Regions from separate parts of the Streptomyces sp. NPDC004126 genome, predicted to be linked through region 2. Evidence: riboswitches for the same ligand, from Rfam matches in the RefSeq annotation. Region 2 holds a riboswitch; the other holds the start of a gene.
What was found. A riboswitch is a leader RNA that binds a small molecule or an ion and turns the genes downstream of it on or off. The one in region 2 is predicted to bind cobalamin.
Positions count from the first base shown of each region.

Region 1: linked by a shared signal. The riboswitch ahead of ACQKM2_RS06840 (CoA-acylating methylmalonate-semialdehyde dehydrogenase) and the one ahead of ACQKM2_RS16665 (ribonucleoside-diphosphate reductase subunit alpha) in region 2 are both predicted to bind cobalamin.

Region 1 is NZ_JBNNPF010000005.1:52,024-56,339, forward strand. It holds gene ACQKM2_RS06835 (acyl-CoA dehydrogenase family protein) at 1-592, opposite strand, end outside; gene ACQKM2_RS06840 (CoA-acylating methylmalonate-semialdehyde dehydrogenase) at 598-2,097, opposite strand; cobalamin riboswitch at 2,290-2,460, opposite strand; gene ACQKM2_RS06845 (cobalamin-binding protein) at 2,523-3,437, shown strand; gene ACQKM2_RS06850 (short-chain fatty acyl-CoA regulator family protein) at 3,447-4,316, opposite strand, start outside.
Region 2 is NZ_JBNNPF010000015.1:75,183-79,498, reverse strand. It holds gene ACQKM2_RS16665 (ribonucleoside-diphosphate reductase subunit alpha) at 1-2,222, opposite strand, end outside; adenosylcobalamin-variant (AdoCbl-variant) riboswitch at 2,380-2,456, opposite strand; gene ACQKM2_RS16660 (GNAT family N-acetyltransferase) at 2,521-3,015, opposite strand; gene ACQKM2_RS16655 (Uma2 family endonuclease) at 3,094-3,678, shown strand; gene ACQKM2_RS16650 (YbdD/YjiX family protein) at 3,730-3,927, opposite strand; gene ACQKM2_RS16645 (carbon starvation CstA family protein) at 3,924-4,316, opposite strand, start outside.

The sequences.
Region 1 (4,316 bases), on a different contig from region 2:
TTTCGTTGGGACCGAAGGAGACCCCCGGATCCGCACGCTCGACGACGAATGCGGAGATCCCTCCGGGTCCCGGTTCACCCGTCCGTGCCATGACCACGTAGAGGTCCGAAGCACCGGCGCCCGAGATGAACTGCTTCACCCCGGTGAGCACGTAGTGGTCGCCCTGCCGCTCCGCGCGGGTGCGCAAGGCCGCGGCGTCCGAGCCCGCGCCGGGTTCGGTCAGGCAGTAGCTGCCCAGGGTCGTGGCGGAACAGAGGCCCGGCAGCCAGCGCTCGCGCTGGGACCGGTCGCCGTAGCGGTCGATCATCCAGGCGACCATGTTGTGGATGGAGAGGTATCCGGCGATGGAGGGGCAGCCGGTGGCGAGGGTCTCGAAGACGAGGACGCCGTCGCCGCGGGACAGGCCCGAGCCGCCGTGGTCCTCACGGACGTAGACACCGGCGAGGCCGAGGGCGGCGGCCCTGCGGATGACGTCGACGGGAAAGTGCTTGTCCTGGTCCCAGGCCACGGCGTGCGGGGCGAGCTGCTCCTGGGCGAAGTCGAGGGTGACTTCGGCGAGGGCGAGCTGGTCCTCGGTGAGGGTGGTGGTCACGGCGATCACCCCATCGTCGGGATGGTGAAGCTCGCGCCCTCCTTGACCCCGGAGGGCCAGCGCGAGGTGACGGTCTTGGTGCGGGTGTAGAAGCGGATGGAGTCGGGGCCGTGCTGGTTGAGGTCGCCGAATCCGGACTTCTTCCAGCCGCCGAAGGTGTGGTAGGCGACGGGCACCGGGATGGGCACGTTGACGCCGACCATGCCGGTGTTGACGCGCCGGGTGAATTCGCGGGCGGTGTCCCCGTCGCGGGTGAAGATGGCCACGCCGTTGCCGTACGGGTGCTCGCTCGGGAGGCGGAGCGCCTCTTCGAAGTCGGCGGCCCGTACGACGGTCAGCACCGGCCCGAAGATCTCCTCGCGGTAGACGCGCATCTGCGGGGAGACCCGGTCGAAGAGGGTGGCGCCGGCGAAGTAGCCGTTCTCATGGCCGGGAAGCGTGAAGGGGCGGCCGTCGACGACGAGTTCGGCCCCCTCGTTGACGCCGATGTCCACGTAGCGGTTCACCCGGTCCAGGGCGTCGCGGCTGACCAGGGGGCCGAAGTCGGCATCGGGGTCGTCCGAGCGCCCGATCCGCAACGTGCCGATGCGCTCCTTCAGGGCGGCGACCAGTCGGTCCGCGGTCTCCTCACCCACGGGTACGGCGACGGAGATGGCCATGCAGCGTTCGCCGGCAGAGCCGTAGCCGGCGCCGATCAGGGCGTCGACGGCCTGGTCGAGGTCGGCGTCGGGCATCACGATCATGTGGTTCTTGGCGCCGCCGAAGCACTGGGCGCGCTTGCCGTGCGCGGCAGCGGTGGCGTAGATGTGCGCGGCGATCGGGGTGGAGCCGACGAACCCGAGGGCCTGGACGCGCGGATCCTCCAGGAGGGTGTCGACGGCCTCCTTGCCGCCGTTGACCACGTTCAGTACGCCCGGCGGCAGACCGGCCTCCAGGAACAGCTCCGCGAGCCGCAGCGGGACGGACGGATCGCGCTCGGACGGCTTTAGGATGAACGCGTTGCCGCAGGCGAGAGCGGGTGCGGCCTGCCAGAGCGGGATCATCGCGGGGAAGTTGAACGGGGTGATGCCCGCGACCACGCCCAGCGGCGAGCGAAGCGAGTGCACGTCGATGCCGGTGCCCGCGTTGTCGGTGAACTCGCCCTTGAGGAGGTGCGGGATCCCCGCGGCGAACTCGACTACTTCCAAGCCGCGTTGCAGGTCGCCGTGGGCGTCGGCGACCGTCTTGCCGTGCTCGGCCGACAACATCCGGGCCAGGTTCTCCCGCTCGCCCTCGACGAGCTGGAGGAAACGCAGCAGGACGCGGGCGCGGCGCTGCGGGTTCCACTGGCCCCAATCGGCCTGTGCCTCCTCGGCGTTGGCGATGGCGGCTTCGGTATCGGCCCGCCCGGCCAGCGGTACGCGGGCCTGGACGGTGCCGGTGTTCGGGTCGTACACGTCGGCGAAGAGACCGGAGGTGCCGGTGGTGTGCTTTCCGCCGATGAAATGGGTGAGTTCACGGACCATGGGTGCCTGCTCTCGTCAGGTTGGATCCGGGGATGGCACGGCAGACCGGCGGACGGCACCCGGATGGGGGTGCGCCGCCGCGGAAGGCCGTGAGAACTACGAGCGCAGGGAAGTGGTGTGGGTGCGCTCCGCCGGATCACCAGGGTCGTGGGTACAAACCGGTGCCATGCGTGTCTGCTCCATCCTCGTGGACAACACGGAACATCCGCGGCCGGTATCCTGACTCCCGGATCCCCGCGTGCCGCCCGCCTTCCCGACAGCCCTCGTCAGTGGCGTGTGGATGGCAGCACACTCCCCGGTCACAGTGGCGGGACCGTGCCGGTTTCGCACCGGCTTCCCTGCACCGCGGACCTTGTTCCACGAACATATAGTTGGACGTCCTAGTAAGTCCAGACCCGCCACTCGAGTGCGCCTACAGTCGGAGCATGCGCATCGTCTCCCTGCTCCCGGCGGCCACGGACATCGTGGCGGATCTCGGACTCGTCGCCGACCTGGTCGGACGCACCCACGAATGCGACTGGCCGCCCGCCGCGGTGGCCTCCGTACCGGTCGTCACCCGCGCCGAATTCGACGCGGACGCACTCAGCAGCCGGGAGATCTCCGAGGCCGTCGGCGGGTCTGCCCACTCCGGCTCCTCGCTCTACACCCTGGACACCGAAGCCCTCGCCGAGCTCGCACCGGAAGTCCTGCTCACCCAGGACCTCTGCCAGGTCTGCGCCGTCTCCTACGAGAGCGTCACCCGGGCGGTGCGCGTCATGGAAGCCGGACCCCGGGTCCTGAGCCTGGAGCCGAAGACCCTCGACGACGTGCTGGACTGCCTGGTCACCGTGGGTGACCTGCTGGGGGTACGTGAGCGGGCCCTGCGCCGCCGCGCCGAGCTGCAGGGCCGGCTCGCCGAGGTGCGGCGCCGTACGGAGGGCCGGCCGCGGCCCCGGGTGGTGGCCGTCGAGTGGCTCGACCCGCTGTGGCCCGCCGGCCACTGGGTACCGGAACAGATCGCCGCGGCGGGCGGCGAGCCGCTGCTCGCCGAGCCTGGCGAGCACACCGAACCGATGACGTGGGAGGCGGTGCGCGAGGCGCACCCGGACGTGGTCCTCGTCCTGCCGTGCGGCTTCCCGCCCGAGCGGACCCTGACGGAGCTCGGCCTCCTCACGTCGCTGCCCGGCTGGGACGAACTGCCCGCAGTGCGGGCAGGGGAGGTGTGGGTGCTGGACGGCCCCGCGTACTTCAACCGGCCGGGCCCCCGCGTGGTCCGCGGAGCCGAGGTGCTCGCCCACGTGCTCCACGGAGTGCTGGTGGGGGACCCGGTGACCGAGGCGGAGGCGCACCGGCTGGGCTGAGCCGGGTGTTCACCCCCGGTCGCGGGCGACCGGGTAGGGGATGAAGGTGCTGCTGTTCTCGTCGACCGCGAGCGGGCGGCCCAGCGGCGGAACGGCGCGTTGGGGGCAGTCGAGGCGCTCGCAGAGACGGCAGCCCATGCCGATGGGGGTGGCCGCCTCGGCGTTGTCGAGGTCGAGGCCGTCGGAGTAGACGAGCCGGGGCGCGTGGCGGATCTCGCAGCCGAGGCCGATGGCGAAGGTCTTGCCGGGCTCGCCCCAGCCGCCGCGGTGCCGGGTGACCGCGCGGGCGGTCCACAGGTACCGCTGGCCGTCGGGCATGGCGGCGACCTGGACGTGGATGCGGCCGGGCGCGGCGAAGGCCTCGTACACGTTCCACAGCGGACAGGTGCCGCCGGCGCGGGAGAAGTGGAATCCGGTGGCGGACTGCCGCTTCGACATGTTCCCGGCCCGGTCGACCCGGACGAAGGAGAAGGGCACCCCGCGCAGCCTGGGGCGTTGCAGCGTGCTCAGGCGATGGCAGACGGTCTCGTAGCCGATGCCGAAGTGGTCGGTGAGCCGCTCGATGTCGTACCGGAACTCCTCGGCGGCCGAGTGGAAGGCGCCGTACGGCAGGATCAGCGCGGCCGCGAAGTAGTTCGCGATGCCGATCCGGGCCAGACCGTGTGCGGGGGCGCCCTGAGGGAAGTCCTCGGCGGCCAGCCGGTCCAGCTCCGCCCCGTACTCCAGCAGGGCGAGCTGGGTGGCCATCCGGAACGCCTGCTGGCCCGGCCGCAACCGGCCGGACAGGTGCAGGACCCGCGCGCCCGCGTCGAAGTGGTGGAGGCGGTCGGAGTCGGCGGCGAGGCGGAGTCCGTGGTGCTCGGTGAGACGGCGCGACAG
Region 2 (4,316 bases):
CCCTGCTTCCAGGCGTACGCGTACATCGAGCTGAGCTTGCCGATGGTGGGCGTCTCCAGGAACAGGTTCAGCGACTGGCTCTGGTCCAGGTACGGCGTACGGGCCGCCGCCATGTCGATCAGGCCGCGCTGCGGGATCTCCCACGCCGTGCGGTACAGCTCGCGGATCTCGGCCGGGATCCAGCCGAAGCCCTGGACGGAGCCGGAGGAGTCGCGCAGCGCCTCGCGGGTCTGCGCGTCCCACACGCCGAGCTGCTTGAGGTCCTCCACCAGGTAGCCGTTGACCTGGAGGAACTCGCCGCTGAGGGTCTCGCGCTTGAAGAGGTTGGAGACCTGCGGCTCGATGCACTCGTACACGCCCGCGATCGAGGCGATCGTCGCCGTCGGGGCGATGGCCAGCAGCAGGGAGTTGCGCATGCCGCTCTTCGCGATCCGGGCGCGCAGGGCCTCCCAGCGCTCGGGCCAGTGGCGCTCGGTCTCGTAGTGGTCCGGGTGCAGGACGCCCTGGGCGGTACGGGTCTCGGCCCAGGCCGGGAGCGGGCCGGAACGCTCGGCGAGGTCGCAGGAGGCCTCGTACGCGGCCAGCATGATCCGCTCGGAGATCTTCGTGGACAGGGCCTTCGCCTCGGCCGAGTCGAAGGGCATGCGCAGCTTGAAGAAGACGTCCTGCAGACCCATCGCGCCCAGGCCCACCGGACGCCACTTGGCGTTGGAGCGGCCGGCCTGCTCGGTCGGGTAGAAGTTGATGTCCACGACGCGGTCGAGGAAGGTCACGGCGGTGCGGACGGTCTCGTCCAGGCGCGCCCAGTCCATCTCCCCGTCGGCGACGAACGCGCCGAGGTTGACCGAGCCGAGGTTGCAGACGGCCGTCTCGGCGTCGTTGGTGACCTCGATGATCTCGGTGCAGAGGTTGGAGGAGTGGACGACGGTGCCGGGCAGCGCGGTCTGGTTCGCGGTCCGGTTGGAGGCGTCCTTGAAGGTCATCCAGCCCTGGCCGGTCTGCGCGAGGGTGCGCATCATGCGGCCGTACAGGTCGCGGGCCGGCATGGTCTTCTTGGCGAGGCCGGCCGCCTCCGCCTTGACGTAGGCGGCGTCGAACTCGTCGCCGTAGAGGTCGACCAGCTCGGGGACGTCGGCCGGGGAGAACAGCGACCAGTCGGCGTCGGCGTTCACGCGGCGCATGAACTCGTCCGGGATCCAGTGCGCGAGGTTGAGGTTGTGCGTACGGCGCTGGTCCTCGCCGGTGTTGTCGCGGAGCTCCAGGAACTCCTCGATGTCCGCGTGCCAGGTCTCCAGGTAGACGGCGGCGGCGCCCTTGCGGCGGCCGCCCTGGTTCACGGCGGCGACGGAGGCGTCGAGGGTCTTCAGGAACGGCACGATGCCGTTGGAGTGGCCGTTGGTGCCGCGGATCAGCGAACCGCGGGCGCGGATGCGGGAGTACGAGAGGCCGATGCCGCCGGCGTGCTTGGACAGGCGCGCCACCTGGTGGTAGCGGTCGTAGATCGAGTCCAGCTCGTCCAGCGGGGAGTCCAGCAGGTAGCAGGAGGACATCTGCGGGTGGCGGGTGCCGGAGTTGAAGAGGGTGGGGGAGGACGGCAGGTAGTCGAGCCGGCTCATCAGGGTGTAGAGCGAGGCGACTTCCTCGACGGCCTGGACGCTCTCGTCCTCGGCCAGGCCGCAGGCCACGCGCAGCATGAAGTACTGCGGGGTCTCGATCACCTGGCGGGTGATCGGGTGGCGCAGCAGGTAGCGGCTGTGCAGGGTGCGCAGGCCGAAGAAGCCGAAGCGGTCGTCCGCGCCCTCGGCGAGCGCGTGCTCGACCAGCGCGTTCAGGCGGGCGGCGTGGGCGGCGACGAACTCGGCGGTGCGGTCGGCGATCAGGCCCTCGCGGTGGCCGACGGCGACGGACTCGGCGAAGGAGGTCGAGCCCTGGCCGGCGGCCTCGTCGGCCACGGCCAGCGTCAGCAGGCGGGCGGCGAGCCGGGAGTAGGCGGGGTCCTCGGAGATCAGGCCCGCCGCGGCCTCGGTGGCCAGCCCGCGCAGCTCGGCCTCGTCGGCGGAGGCGCTGCGGCCGCGCAGGGCGGCGGCGGCGACCCGGCCGGGGTCGGTGTCGGGGAGGTCGGCGGTCAGCTCGGTGAGAGTACGCAGCAGCGCGGCCCCCGGGCCTTCGGTGGTGTCGCCAGAAACGGACTCGGCGCGCGGTGCGGAAGGCGCGATGGTCACGGCGGGAGCTCTCCCTCGCTCGGCCCGGTCGTCGGCGGATCGGGGCGCGGGGAGGCGCATGCGGGCGCGACGGGGTCGCGTACTCGCCGCATGGCGTCCACCGGCCCAACCGCGAGGCCCGGACGTGTCGGCACCCGGTTCGGTCGACCCGGGCGCACTGTCGGCAGGTCCTCGGACTTTTCATACCGTTGCGGGACAGTTCCGGATTCACACCGGATTCCCCTGCGGCGACAGCGAGGATGAGCATACATGTGGGGGGCCGCCCGTGCGCGACCCACCACATGTTGTGTCGGCGCGGCTACAGCTCCAGACGGTAGGTCAGTAGTTTCAGGGCCGGAACGGGCGACCAGTCGAGCCCGGGAGTGCGTACGAAGCCCAGCCGCTCGTAGATCCGCTGGGCGCCCAGCATGGCCGGCTGGGTGGACAGCACCAGGGCCGTGACGCCCAGGGCGCGGGCCCGTTCGGCGCAGGCCCGCACGAGGGCCTGCCCGACGCCCTTGCCGCGCGCCTCGGTGGCCACCGCGAGCATCCGGAACTCGGCCTCGCCGGGTCCGGCCACGTCCGCGAGCCGGCTGCCGGGTGCGGCGAACGTCACCCCGCCGAGCACCCGGCCGTCCTCCACGGCGACGAGCACCTCCCCGTCACCGGCCCGGCCGGCGACGTCGCGCAGGACGTTCAGGTAGCGGTCGTCCTCGTTCTGGTCGAGCAGCCCGTCCCCGGTGTAGGCCTGCCCGGTGATCTCGCCGAGCCGGGCGTATTCGTCTTCCCTTGCCGTCCTGATCTCGAAGTCCATGCCGCCGAGTGTGCCGGACGGGTGTCAGCGGTCGGCGCTATCGTCGGAGACAGCACCGTCGAGGAAGGCGAGCGAGGCATGACCCTCATGACTGACCATCCCCACATGACGACCGAGGACTTCGAAGCCGTGGCGCGCATAGCGGCCCGCGAGCGGGTGGGGACACGGCTGGAGTTCATCGACGGGGTTATCAGGAGCAAGGCCATGCCGGACGGCGACCACCAGATGATCATTCAGTGGCTCACCCGGATCTGCTTGCAACATCGGCCGGAGCTCTGGCTGCACGCGGGGCAGTGCATCAAGGCCCAGGAGTACCGGACGGGCCGGGCCATTCCAGACGGAGTGCTCGCGCCGTCCCAGGCGTTCGTCGGGCAGGGGGACTGGGTAGAGCCCGAGCCGATCCTCATGGCCGTCGAGGTGACCTCCTGGGACTCCGACACGGTGCGCCGGGACCATGTTGAGAAGCCGCGCGCCTACGCGGAGACGGGTATCCCCGTGTACCTGCTGATCGACCGGGCGAAGTGCGAGATCTCCGTCTACAGCCAGCCCAACGGCCGCCGGTACGAGAGCATCCACATCGTGCCCTACGGCATGGAGATCGCCCTTCCCGACCCCGTCGGCATCACGCTCCAGACCGAGGTCCTCAAGGACTGGGTGCGCTGACCCGCGCACGACGAAGGGCCCCGCCGATACGGCGGGGCCCTTCGTCGTCCTTCAACAGCAGCGGAAGCCCTCGCGGGGGTCCGCCTCGCGGGCGTCCGTGCGGGCCCGCTCGAAGGCGCGCCGGGTCAGGACCTCGGCGTCCGGGTCGTGCGAGCGGGTGTGCGCCACGTAGCGGTCGTACGCGGCCTCGCCGGAGAACTCCCGTACGTAGAACCGGGCCTTCGCCAGCGCCCCGCGCACCCCGCTCACGCGACCGGCTCCTTGGCCTTGCCCCCGCTCCCGTCGAGGCCGGCGGCCGCGAGCTCGGCCTTCTCCTCGGCGGTGGCGATGAGCCCGGCCGGGGCGATGATCTTCGACTCGGTCCACGGCACCTCGGACAGGCTGACCGCAGCCGGGTTCCGGACGGCCTTGAGGCAGACCCGGGCCGCGTCCACCAGCACGACGATGATCAGGAGTGCGAACAGCGCCGACAGGACCCCGTCGACCGTGGCGTTGGTGACCACGGTGTGCATGTCGTCCATGTTCTTGGCGGGCGGCAGCACCTTCCCGGCGTCGATGCCGGTCTGGTACTTGTCGCGCTGCGCGAAGAAGCCGACCTTCACGTCGTCGGAGAAGATCTTCTGGTAGCTCGCGGTGAG